Regions from separate parts of the Burkholderia savannae genome, predicted to be linked through region 3. Evidence: predicted binding sites of a transcription regulator. Region 3 holds the regulator's gene; each other region holds the start of a gene.
The links. The regulator FliA, encoded in region 3, starts transcription of late flagellar genes. The targets are predictions, from matches to a motif close to CTAAAGTTTNNNNNNNNNNNGCCGNTA.
Positions count from the first base shown of each region.

Region 1: a site for FliA is predicted at 1,037-1,063, ahead of flgK (flagellar hook-associated protein FlgK). Genes of this name have one in related genera too.
Region 2: a site for FliA is predicted at 1,359-1,385, ahead of WS78_RS05260 (DUF4088 family protein). Genes of this name have one in related genera too.

Region 1 is NZ_CP013417.1:3,798,113-3,801,339, reverse strand. It holds gene WS78_RS18580 (flagellar brake protein) at 164-922, shown strand; gene flgK (flagellar hook-associated protein FlgK) at 1,120-3,123, shown strand; gene flgL (flagellar hook-associated protein FlgL) at 3,139-3,227, shown strand, end outside.
Region 2 is NZ_CP013417.1:1,040,741-1,043,967, forward strand. It holds gene WS78_RS05255 (hypothetical protein) at 1-168, shown strand, start outside; gene WS78_RS05260 (DUF4088 family protein) at 399-1,184, opposite strand; gene WS78_RS05265 (AzlD domain-containing protein) at 1,429-1,770, opposite strand; gene WS78_RS05270 (AzlC family ABC transporter permease) at 1,767-2,459, opposite strand; gene WS78_RS05275 (AraC family transcriptional regulator) at 2,748-3,227, opposite strand, start outside.
Region 3 is NZ_CP013417.1:1,005-4,231, forward strand. It holds gene WS78_RS00015 (MinD/ParA family ATP-binding protein) at 698-1,510, shown strand; gene WS78_RS00020 (RNA polymerase sigma factor FliA) at 1,535-2,266, shown strand; S-adenosyl-L-homocysteine riboswitch at 2,396-2,535, shown strand; gene ahcY (adenosylhomocysteinase) at 2,570-3,227, shown strand, end outside.

The sequences.
Region 1 (3,227 bases), 430 kb from region 3:
GCGCGGTTTTAACGTTTGCTGAAAAAATAAACTCGGGTTTCGATCTAAACTTTGCGCTGCTGTTGCCGCTAAACGTGAGAGACCAACGATCGGGCGGATCGCGCCTGGTCATAACGCGCCCCCGAAGTCCGCCAGGCGCATCGAGATAAAATACCGGCAAGCCATGAATACCGAACAGTCGACGAGTCAGGCCGCGAGCGCCGCCGCGCATTCCGGCCATGATTACGGCCGCCGCAATCCGCTCGAGATCGGCGTGCAGCTGCGCAATCTCGTCAATCGAGGAGATTTCCTGACCGTCCAGTACCAGGGCGGTCAGCTTGTCACGCGCATTCTCGACGTCGACGTCGGCGCGCGAACCTTCGTGTTCGACTGGGGCGCGCTCGCCGACCAGAACGCGGGCATCCTCGCCGCGCCGGACTGCGTGTTTCATGCGGCGCCGGAGGGCGTGCGCGTCGAATTCTCGACCGCGACCCCGCGCGAGACCCGCTACGAGAACCTTCCCGCGTTCGAAGCCGATTTCCCCGACGTGCTGTACTGCGTGCAGCGCCGCGAATATTTCCGCGTCGACGCGCCGATCCTCGATCCTTACGTGTGCCGCGGCAAGCTGCCGGACGGCGAGACTTTCCTGTTCGAAGTGCACAACCTGTCGCTCGGCGGCCTCGGGTTGCGCACGGTCGACGAGCGCGTGTCGACGCTCGAGCTCGGCACGACGCTGCCCGACGTCGAATTGAACCTGAACGGCCATGGGATGCTGTCGCTCGATCTGCAGCTCGTGTCGCACCGCTCGACCGACGCGCCGAACGGCACGCGCCGCTACCAACTGGGCTTTCGCTTCCTGTCGCTGCCGGGCAGCGCGGAGAACACGCTGCAGCGCCTCATCACGCAGCTCGAGATGAAGCGCCGGCAGCTCGCGCGGGCCTGAGCCGCGCGGCCATCGCGCCCGTGCGGGCCAGGCCGCACGCGACGCCCGCAGCCATCGCGACGGCGCCCGCGCGCCGGCCGCGGCGCGCCGCATGCATTTTTGCGCGCGCATTCCCTCAATTTTTCTCACGCGCGGCCGTTATACCGGGAGTCTACGCAACCCGGCAGCCGCGGCGCGGCCGGCTCATAGGATCGCGCATGTCCAATACCCTCATGAACCTCGGGATCAGCGGCCTGAACGCCGCGCTCTGGGGGATCACCACGACCGGTCAGAACATCAGCAATTCGGCGACGCCCGGTTATTCGGTCGAGCGCCCCGTGTATTCGGAGGCGAGCGGCCAGTACACGAGCAGCGGCTATTTGCCGCAAGGCGTGACGACCGTGACGGTCCAGCGGCAGTACAGCCAGTATCTGTCGAACCAGCTCAACGCGGCGCAGACGCAAGGCAGCTCGCTGTCGACCTACTATTCGCTCGTCGCGCAACTGAACAACTACGTCGGCAGCCCGACGGCCGGCATCTCGACCGCGATCACGAACTACTTCACCGGCCTGCAGACGGTCGCGAACAACGCGGCCGATCCGTCCGCGCGGCAGACCGCGATCAGCAACGCGCAGACGCTCGCGAGCCAGCTCGTCGCCGCGGGCCAGCAGTATTCGCAACTGCGGCAGAGCGTGAATTCTCAGCTCACCGACACCGTCACGCAGATCAACAGCTACACCGCGCAGATCGCGCAGCTCAACGAGCAGATCGCGTCGGCGAGCGCGCAGGGGCAGCCGCCGAACCAACTGCTCGACCAGCGCGATCTCGCGGTGTCGAACCTGTCGCAGCTCGCCGGCGTGCAGGTCGTGCAGAGCAGCGGCAGCTACAGCGTGTTCCTTTCGGGCGGCCAGCCGCTCGTCGTCGGGAATGCGAGCTATCAGTTGGCCGCGGTCGCGTCGAAGTCCGATCCGAGCGAGCTCACGATCGTGTCGCAGGGCGTCGCGGGCGCGAATCCGCAGGGCAGCCCGCAGTACCTGCCCGACGTGTCACTGACGGGCGGCACGCTGGGCGGCCTGCTCGCGTTCCGCAGCCAGACGCTCGATCCGGCGCAGGCGCAGCTCGGCGCGCTCGCGGTCAGCTTCGCGTCGCAGGTCAATGCGCAGAACGCGCTCGGCATCGACCTGTCGGGCAATCCGGGCGGCAACCTGTTCACGGCCGGCGGCCCGACCGTCTACGCGAATCAGGGCAATACCGGCGGCGCGACGCTGTCCGTGTCGTTCGCGAACGGCTCGCAGCCGACGTCGAGCGACTATTCGCTGTCGTACGACGGCTCGAAGTACACGCTGACCGATCGCGCGACGGGCAGCGTCGTCGGCACCGCGACGCCGACCACCAACCCGCCGACGATGACGATCGGCGGCTTGAATCTGTCGCTTTCGGCCACGCCCGCCGCGGGCGACGCGTTCACCGTGCTGCCGACGCGCGGCGCGCTCGACGGCTTCGCGCTCGCCACTTCGAGCGGCTCGGCGATCGCGGCCGCGTCGCCGGTGCTCGCGGCGGCCACGTCGACGAACAGCGGCACGGGCGCGATCACGCAGGGCTCGGTGAGCGCGGGCTATCAACTGCCGTCCGGCACGACGACGCTCACCTACAACGCGTCGTCGAAGACGCTCTCCGGCTTCCCGGTCGGCACGACGGTGACGATCGCGGGCACGCCGCCGACGTCGGTCAACATCACGAGCGCGACGACGCCCGTGCCTTACGATGCGTCGGTCGGCGCGTCGCTGACGATCTCGAGCACGACGCAGCCCGCGCCGTCCGGCGTGATGAACGGCGTGAGCGTGTCGCTGTCGGGCGCGCCCGCGGACGGCGATCAGTTCACGATCGGCGCGAACAAGGGCACGAACGACGGCCGCAACGCGCTCGCGCTGTCGCAGCTCGTGAGCTCGAAGACGATGAACAACGGCACGACCACGCTGACGGGCGCGTACGCGGGCTACGTGAACGCGATCGGCAACGCGGCGAGCCAGCTGAAGGCGTCGAGCACCGCGCAGACGGCGCTCGTCGGCCAGATCACGGCGCAGCAGCAGGCGGTGTCGGGCGTGAACCAGAACGAGGAAGCGGCGAACCTGATGCAGTACCAGCAGTTGTATCAGGCGAACGCGAAGGTGATCCAGACGGCGGACTCGCTGTTCCAGACCGTGCTCGGTCTGTTCAACTGAACGAGGTAGACGGCGATGCGCATTTCCAGCTCTCAGCTCTACAGCCTGAACGTCAGCATGATGAACGACCAACAGGCGCAGATCGCTCAGCTCTACCAGCAGGT
Region 2 (3,227 bases), 1.0 Mb from region 3:
GGTGCGACGAATGCGGCGGGCAACGCCGTCAACGGCGCGACGAGCGCGGCGGGCAATGCGGTCGGCGGCGTCGCGGGCGCGGCGGGCGGTCTGGCGAAGGGTGTCGCGGGCGGCGCGAACGGCTCGCTGTCCGTCAACGGCGGCGTGAAGGCCGGCGCGGGCGAGTAAGCGCCGAAGGCCGGCGCGCGGCAAGCGGGCTTCGCCCCGGAAGGCTCGCCTGGCGCGTTGCGCGTCGACCGATGGACGACGGCCCGGATCGCATCGCGCGGTCCGGGCCGTTGCGTTTTAGCGGTCCGCCTTCGTGCTCGAACCGCGTTTGCGCGCGCGCGAACGAGCGCGCCGCGCGTGACTGGTTACGGCCAACGGCAATTGCAACGGCTATGGCTACTGGCTACTGGCTACTGGCGGCGGCGCCCCTGCGGCTGCGCCGTGTTCTGCGCGCCGCGCGCGGGCGGCGTGACGATGAACACGCTGCGCAGCCACGCGGCGATGCGCGTGAAGATGTCGTACGGCTCCTCGACGAAGATCTCGGGCTTCAGGAGCCGCAGGTATTCCATGATCTGCTGCGCTTCCTGCTTCTGGAACGAGCCGTGCGCGATGCCGAGCCTGAGCAGCCCGCGCAGCTCGCCGAGCTTCTCGCGCGCGACGCTGCCGACGCTCATCTCGCACGCGAGCTTCGCTTCGTACACGCGTTGCCGCAGCGATTCGGCGAGCCGCCACGCGGGCGTCTGCATCCGCTCCTCGAGCGTCTGAATGTCGGTGACGGCCGCCTTGATCTGCGCGGCGAGCGGATCGACGAGCGCCGCATCCCCCTGCGCGCCGGACACGACGGCGGCCGCCCATTCGCGGCATGCTTTCGCGAGTTCGTCGGGCGTCCATTCGGAGCGCGACGCGAAGCCGAAGCCGAATTCGCCCGCCTGCCGGATCAGGATCGCGACGACGTCCGGAAACTCCTTGTCGAGCGTGCGCTTCGCCCACGCATACTGGCCGCCTTGCAGGAGCCGCTGCACGGCGTGCTCGGTGAGCGGCACCATGCTGTCGAGCAGCTTCGCGCGCAGGAAATCCTCGAACGACGGCGTGACGAACTGCGGATCGAGCTTGAGCGACACGCGCAAGAACGCATCGAAGTCTTTGCGCAGGGAAGCGACGGTGTCGTCTTTCAGCGTGAGAGTGATTTGGCCCATGTCTGTCTCGATGCTCGATGCCGGTCGGCTCGACCGGCGCTTTCGCCCGCGCGCAGCCGACGTGGGCAGGCCGCGTGTCGGCTGCGCGGATCGGCCGGCTGGCCGTCGGTCGTCGTGCTGTCCGGCCGGATCGGATGACGGGATTCGGTCGCCGGGCGCGGGGCTTCATCCTCTTAACGGCTGTGCGCGCGGGAACTTGAGGGCCGTGCGCGCCGATGCCGCGCGTGCGGGCGGCGCACGCGGCTCAGCCCGGCAGCCAGCCGCGCGGCGGCACGATCGCCTGCCAGAAAAAGAACACGGCGAGCCCGGCGGCGATCGTGACGAGCGGCCGGCGCGTCGCGGCGGACACGAGCACCGCGGCAGCGGCGCCGACGAGCCGGGGATTGCGCCAGGTCAGCTCCGCGTCGCCGCCGTGCGGCGCGAGCGTCATCGGCACGATGATCGCGGTCAGCACGGTCACGGGGACGAAGCGCAGCGCGGCGAGGAGAAGCGGCGGGAAGGCGAGGCGATCGCCGAGCAGGAAGAGCGTCGTGCGGATCGCGTACGTGAGCGCCGCCATTCCGAGAATCAGCAGCGCGTAGCTCATGATGCGGCCTCCGCGCGCCGGCGCGCGCGCTGCTCCGCGAACCAGGTCAGCGCGACGCCGATCACGACGCCCGCGGCGACGGCGGCGAGCAACCCGAGCTTGTACGGCCACGCGCGGCAGAGGAGCGCGACGGCGCCCGCCGTCACCGCGGCGGCGAGATTGCGCAGCGAGGCGAGTTGCGGCACGACGATCGCGATGAACGTCGCCGCCATCGCGAAGTCGAGCCCGAGCGACTGCAGGCGCGGGAACGCGGCGCCGAACAGCAGGCCCGCGATCGTCCACACCTGCCAGTTCACGTACATCGCGACGCCGGAGCCGAAGAAGTGGTCCGGCCCGGTCGCGCCGGGCTCGGCATGACGGTAGTGCGCGTACGCGACGGCGAAAACCTCGTCCGTCATCAGCGCGCCGAGCGTCGCGCGCCACCGCAGCGGCAGATGCGCGACGTACGGCGCGAGCGTCGCGCTGTAGAGCAGATGGCGCAGATTGACGACGAACGTCGTCGCGAGCACGACCGCATAGCTCGCGCTGCCCGCGATCAGGCCGAGCGCGATGAACTGAGCGGAGCCGGCGAAGAGCGCGAACGACATCAGCTCGCCGTGCCACGGCGCGAGCGGGCCCGTCGTGACGAGCGTGCCGAAGATCACGCCGAAGGGGGCGGCACCTACCATCATCGGAACGGTGTCGCGCATGCCGGCGGCGAATTCGCCGAGCCGGGCGGGCGGGGGATGCGTGGAGCGGGACTGGGACAAGGCGGCTACCTCCTGTGCGATGGAGGATAGCCGCGCGGGAGAGGCGCTCGCTTGTACGTTCTTGCGATGTCGATGTCGTGAAGGCCCAGCCCGAGCCAAAGCCCGAGCCAAAGCCAAAGCCAAAGCCAAAGCCAAAGCCAAAGCCAAAGCCAAAGCCAAAGCTGGTACCGGTACCTTCGCCGGAGCGGGAAGCGACGGCGGCGGCGATGCGCGTCTGTCGCTACAACGCTACGACGGCTGCCATCGCCCGGGCGGCACGCCGAACATCCGTTTGAAATGGCGGGTGAAGTGGCTTTGATCGGAGAAGCCGCACGCGGCGGCGACGTCGGCGACGCTCGCGCCCGCGCGCAGCGGTGCGAGCGAGCGTTGCAGGCGCAACTGGTTGCGCCATGCGTGCGGCGGCATGCCGGTTGCGCGCGAGAACAGGCGCGCCGCATGGAACGGCGACAGCCCGGCCGCTCGCGCGACGTCCGACAGCGTGACGGATTCGGACAGATCGGCGGCGAGCCGCTCGCGCATCGCATCGACGCGCCGGCGGTCGGCCGCGACGTCGCGCGGCGCGGTGCGATTGCCGGCGTGACGCGCGATCAATGTCGAGTAGGCGTCGAGCATCGCGGTTTCGGCGGAGAGCGGATCGTCGATCGGCCGGGGCGCGCTTGCGTCGCGAGGGAGCGCATCCGGCAGCCAGGCCGAAGTCGAAACCGAGCC
Region 3 (3,227 bases):
CGCGGCGGCGTGTTCGCGCTGATGGGCCCGACGGGCGTCGGCAAGACGACGACGACCGCGAAGCTCGCCGCGCGCTGCGTGATGCGCTTCGGCGCGAGCAAGGTCGCGCTGCTCACGACGGACAGTTACCGGATCGGCGGCCACGAGCAGCTGCGCATCTTCGGCAAGATCCTCGGCGTGCCGGTGCACGCGGTGAAGGACGGCGGCGATCTGCAGCTCGCGCTTGCCGAGCTGCGCAACAAGCACATGGTGCTGATCGACACGATCGGCATGAGCCAGCGCGACCGCACGGTGTCCGACCAGATCGCGATGCTGCACGGCGCGGACACGCCGGTGCAGCGCCTGCTGCTGCTGAACGCGACGAGCCACGGCGACACGCTGAACGAAGTCGTGCAGGCGTACCGCAGCGCGGCGGGCCACCCCGATCTCGCGGGCTGCATCCTGACGAAGCTCGACGAGGCGAGCAACCTCGGCGGCGCGCTCGACACGGTGATCCGCTACAAGCTGCCGGTGCACTACGTGTCGACCGGCCAGAAGGTGCCCGAGAATCTGTACGTCGCGACGAAGAAATTCCTGCTGAAGAGCGCGTTCTGCGCGCCGCGCGAGGATTCCCCGTTCGTGCCGCACGACGACGATCTGCCGGCGATGCTGTCCGCGTTGAGCACGCGCGCCGGCAACGAACTGCACGAGGTCCGCTTTGGATAAGCGCATCACCGACCAGGCCGAAGGATTGCGGCGCCTGCTCGCCGGACGCGCGTCGCGCGTCGTCGCGGTGACGGGCGGACCCTCGGGCGTCGGCTGCACGTCGACGGTCGCGAACCTCGCCGCGGCGCTCACCGCGCTCGGCAAGGACGTGCTCGTCGTCGACGAGCGCGCGAACGTCCGCTCGATCTCGGCGACGCTGTGCGGCTCATGGCTGCGCGACGGCGAGCCGGTGCGTCACGAGCTCGGATTCTCGATATGCGGGGCGTCGCGGCTCGCGCGCGGCGGCTACAGCGACGCGCAGATCGAGGCGCTCGGCGACGGCGCGGCGGACATCGTGCTGATCGACGCGCAGCTCGACGCGAACGGCGCGCTCTCCGGGCTCGCGCGCGACGCGCACGACGTGCTCGTCGTCACGCGCGTGTCGGCGTCGGCGATCACCGAGGCGTACGCGTGCATGAAGCGGCTGCACTACGCGCACGCGCTCGCGCAGTTCCGCGTGCTGACGAATCACGTGCAGAGCGCGGCCGACGCGAAGGCCGCGTACGAGAACCTCGCGGGCGTCGCGAGCCGCTATCTGCGGGTGTCGCTGTCGAACGCGGGGTGCGTCGCGGCCGATCCGCTGATCGAGCGCGCGCGCGGGCTCGCGCACACGGTGGTGGACGCGTTTGCGTCGGCGGCGGCGGCGCGCGATTACCGGCAGATCGCCGCCGATCTGCTGTATTGGCCGATGCGCCCCGGTTCTGGCGTCGGCCGGGTCCGGACGGGAAGTTCGGCGTTTGAACGAGGCGCGGCTCATGCCGCCTGAACGCCACGACGAAGAGAGGGCACGATGTACAACGCTCAAGGCAAGATTTCCCAGGACGAAGTGCTGACGCAATATGCGCCGCTCGTGCGTCGTCTCGGCCTGCAGCTCGTCGCGAAGATGCCGGCGAGCGTGGATCTCGACGACCTGATCCAGGCCGGCATGATCGGCCTGCTCGACGCGGCGAGCCGCTACAAGGAAGACCAGGGCGCGCAGTTCGAGACTTACGCGACGCAGCGGATTCGCGGCGCGATGCTCGACGAGCTGCGCAGCAACGACTGGCTGCCGCGCAGCCTGCGCAAGACGTCGCGCGAGGTCGAGCACGCGGTGCACCAGGTCGAGCAGCGGCTCGGCCGCGCGGCGAACGAGACGGAGATCGCCGAGCACCTGCAGATGCCGCTCGGCGAATTTCAGTCGATGCTGCAGGATCTGCACGGCAGCCAGCTCGTCTACTACGAGGATTTCGACCGCTCGGCCGACGACGAGCCGTTCCTCGACCGCTACCGCGCCGACCACGCCGATCCGCTGTCCGCGCTGCTCGACGAGCATCTGCGCAGCGCGCTCGTCGACGCGATCGAGCACCTGCCGGAGCGCGAGAAGCTGCTGATGTCGCTGTACTACGAGCGCGGGCTGAACCTGCGCGAGATCGGCGCGGTGCTCGAGGTGAGCGAATCGCGCGTGTGCCAGCTGCACAGCCAGGCGGTCGCGCGGCTGCGCGCGAAGCTGCGCGAGCTGGCGTGGGTCGGCACGGAGAGCTGAGCCGGCCGGGCGGCGACGGGCGCAATGCACGGGAAGCGCGCGCGCGTCGGCGAGGCCGGCAAAATGCCGCGCGAGCGCTCCGCTTGCACGATAGGAAAATTTCGTCTCGATTTGCTACAATCCCACCTCGTTTCCGAGGAGCGTTGCGACGGGCCCCGCCCGCCAGGCTCGGAAAGGGTCAACCGAGCGGTGTGTCGGCGCAGCATCGTCGCGTAGCGGCGATCGTTCCCGCCGATGACGCCCGCTTACTTGAACGGCGCTCACGTCACAATTTTCTAGAACTTTTTTAGAAAGGAGGGCGTGATGAACGCCGCTGTCATCGATTCCAATTCCGCACAAGATTACGTCGTCGCCGATATCGCGCTTGCCGGCTGGGGCCGCAAGGAGCTGAACATCGCCGAGACCGAAATGCCCGGCCTCGTGCAGATCCGCGACGAATACAAGGCGCAGCAGCCGCTCGCGGGCGCGCGCATCGCCGGTTCGCTGCACATGACGATCCAGACGGGCGTGCTGATCGAGACGCTGAAGGCGCTCGGCGCGGACGTGCGCTGGGCGTCGTGCAACATCTTCTCGACGCAGGATCACGCGGCCGCCGCGATCGTCGAGGCCGGCACGCCCGTCTTCGCGTTCAAGGGCGAATCGCTCGACGAATACTGGGAGTTCTCGCACCGCATCTTCGAATGGCCGAACGGCGAGTTCGCGAACATGATCCTCGACGACGGCGGCGACGCCACGCTGCTGCTGATCCTCGGCTCGAAGGCCGAGAAGGATCGCTCGGTGATCGCCAAGCCGACCAACGAGGAAGAAGTCGCGCTCTTCAAGTCGATCGCGCGCCACCTCGAAATCGACGGCAGCTGGTACTCGAAGCGCCTCGCGCACATCAAGGGCGTGACCGAAGAAACCACGACGGGCGTGCACCGCCTGTACCAGATGGAAAAGGACGGCCGCCTGCCGTTCCCGG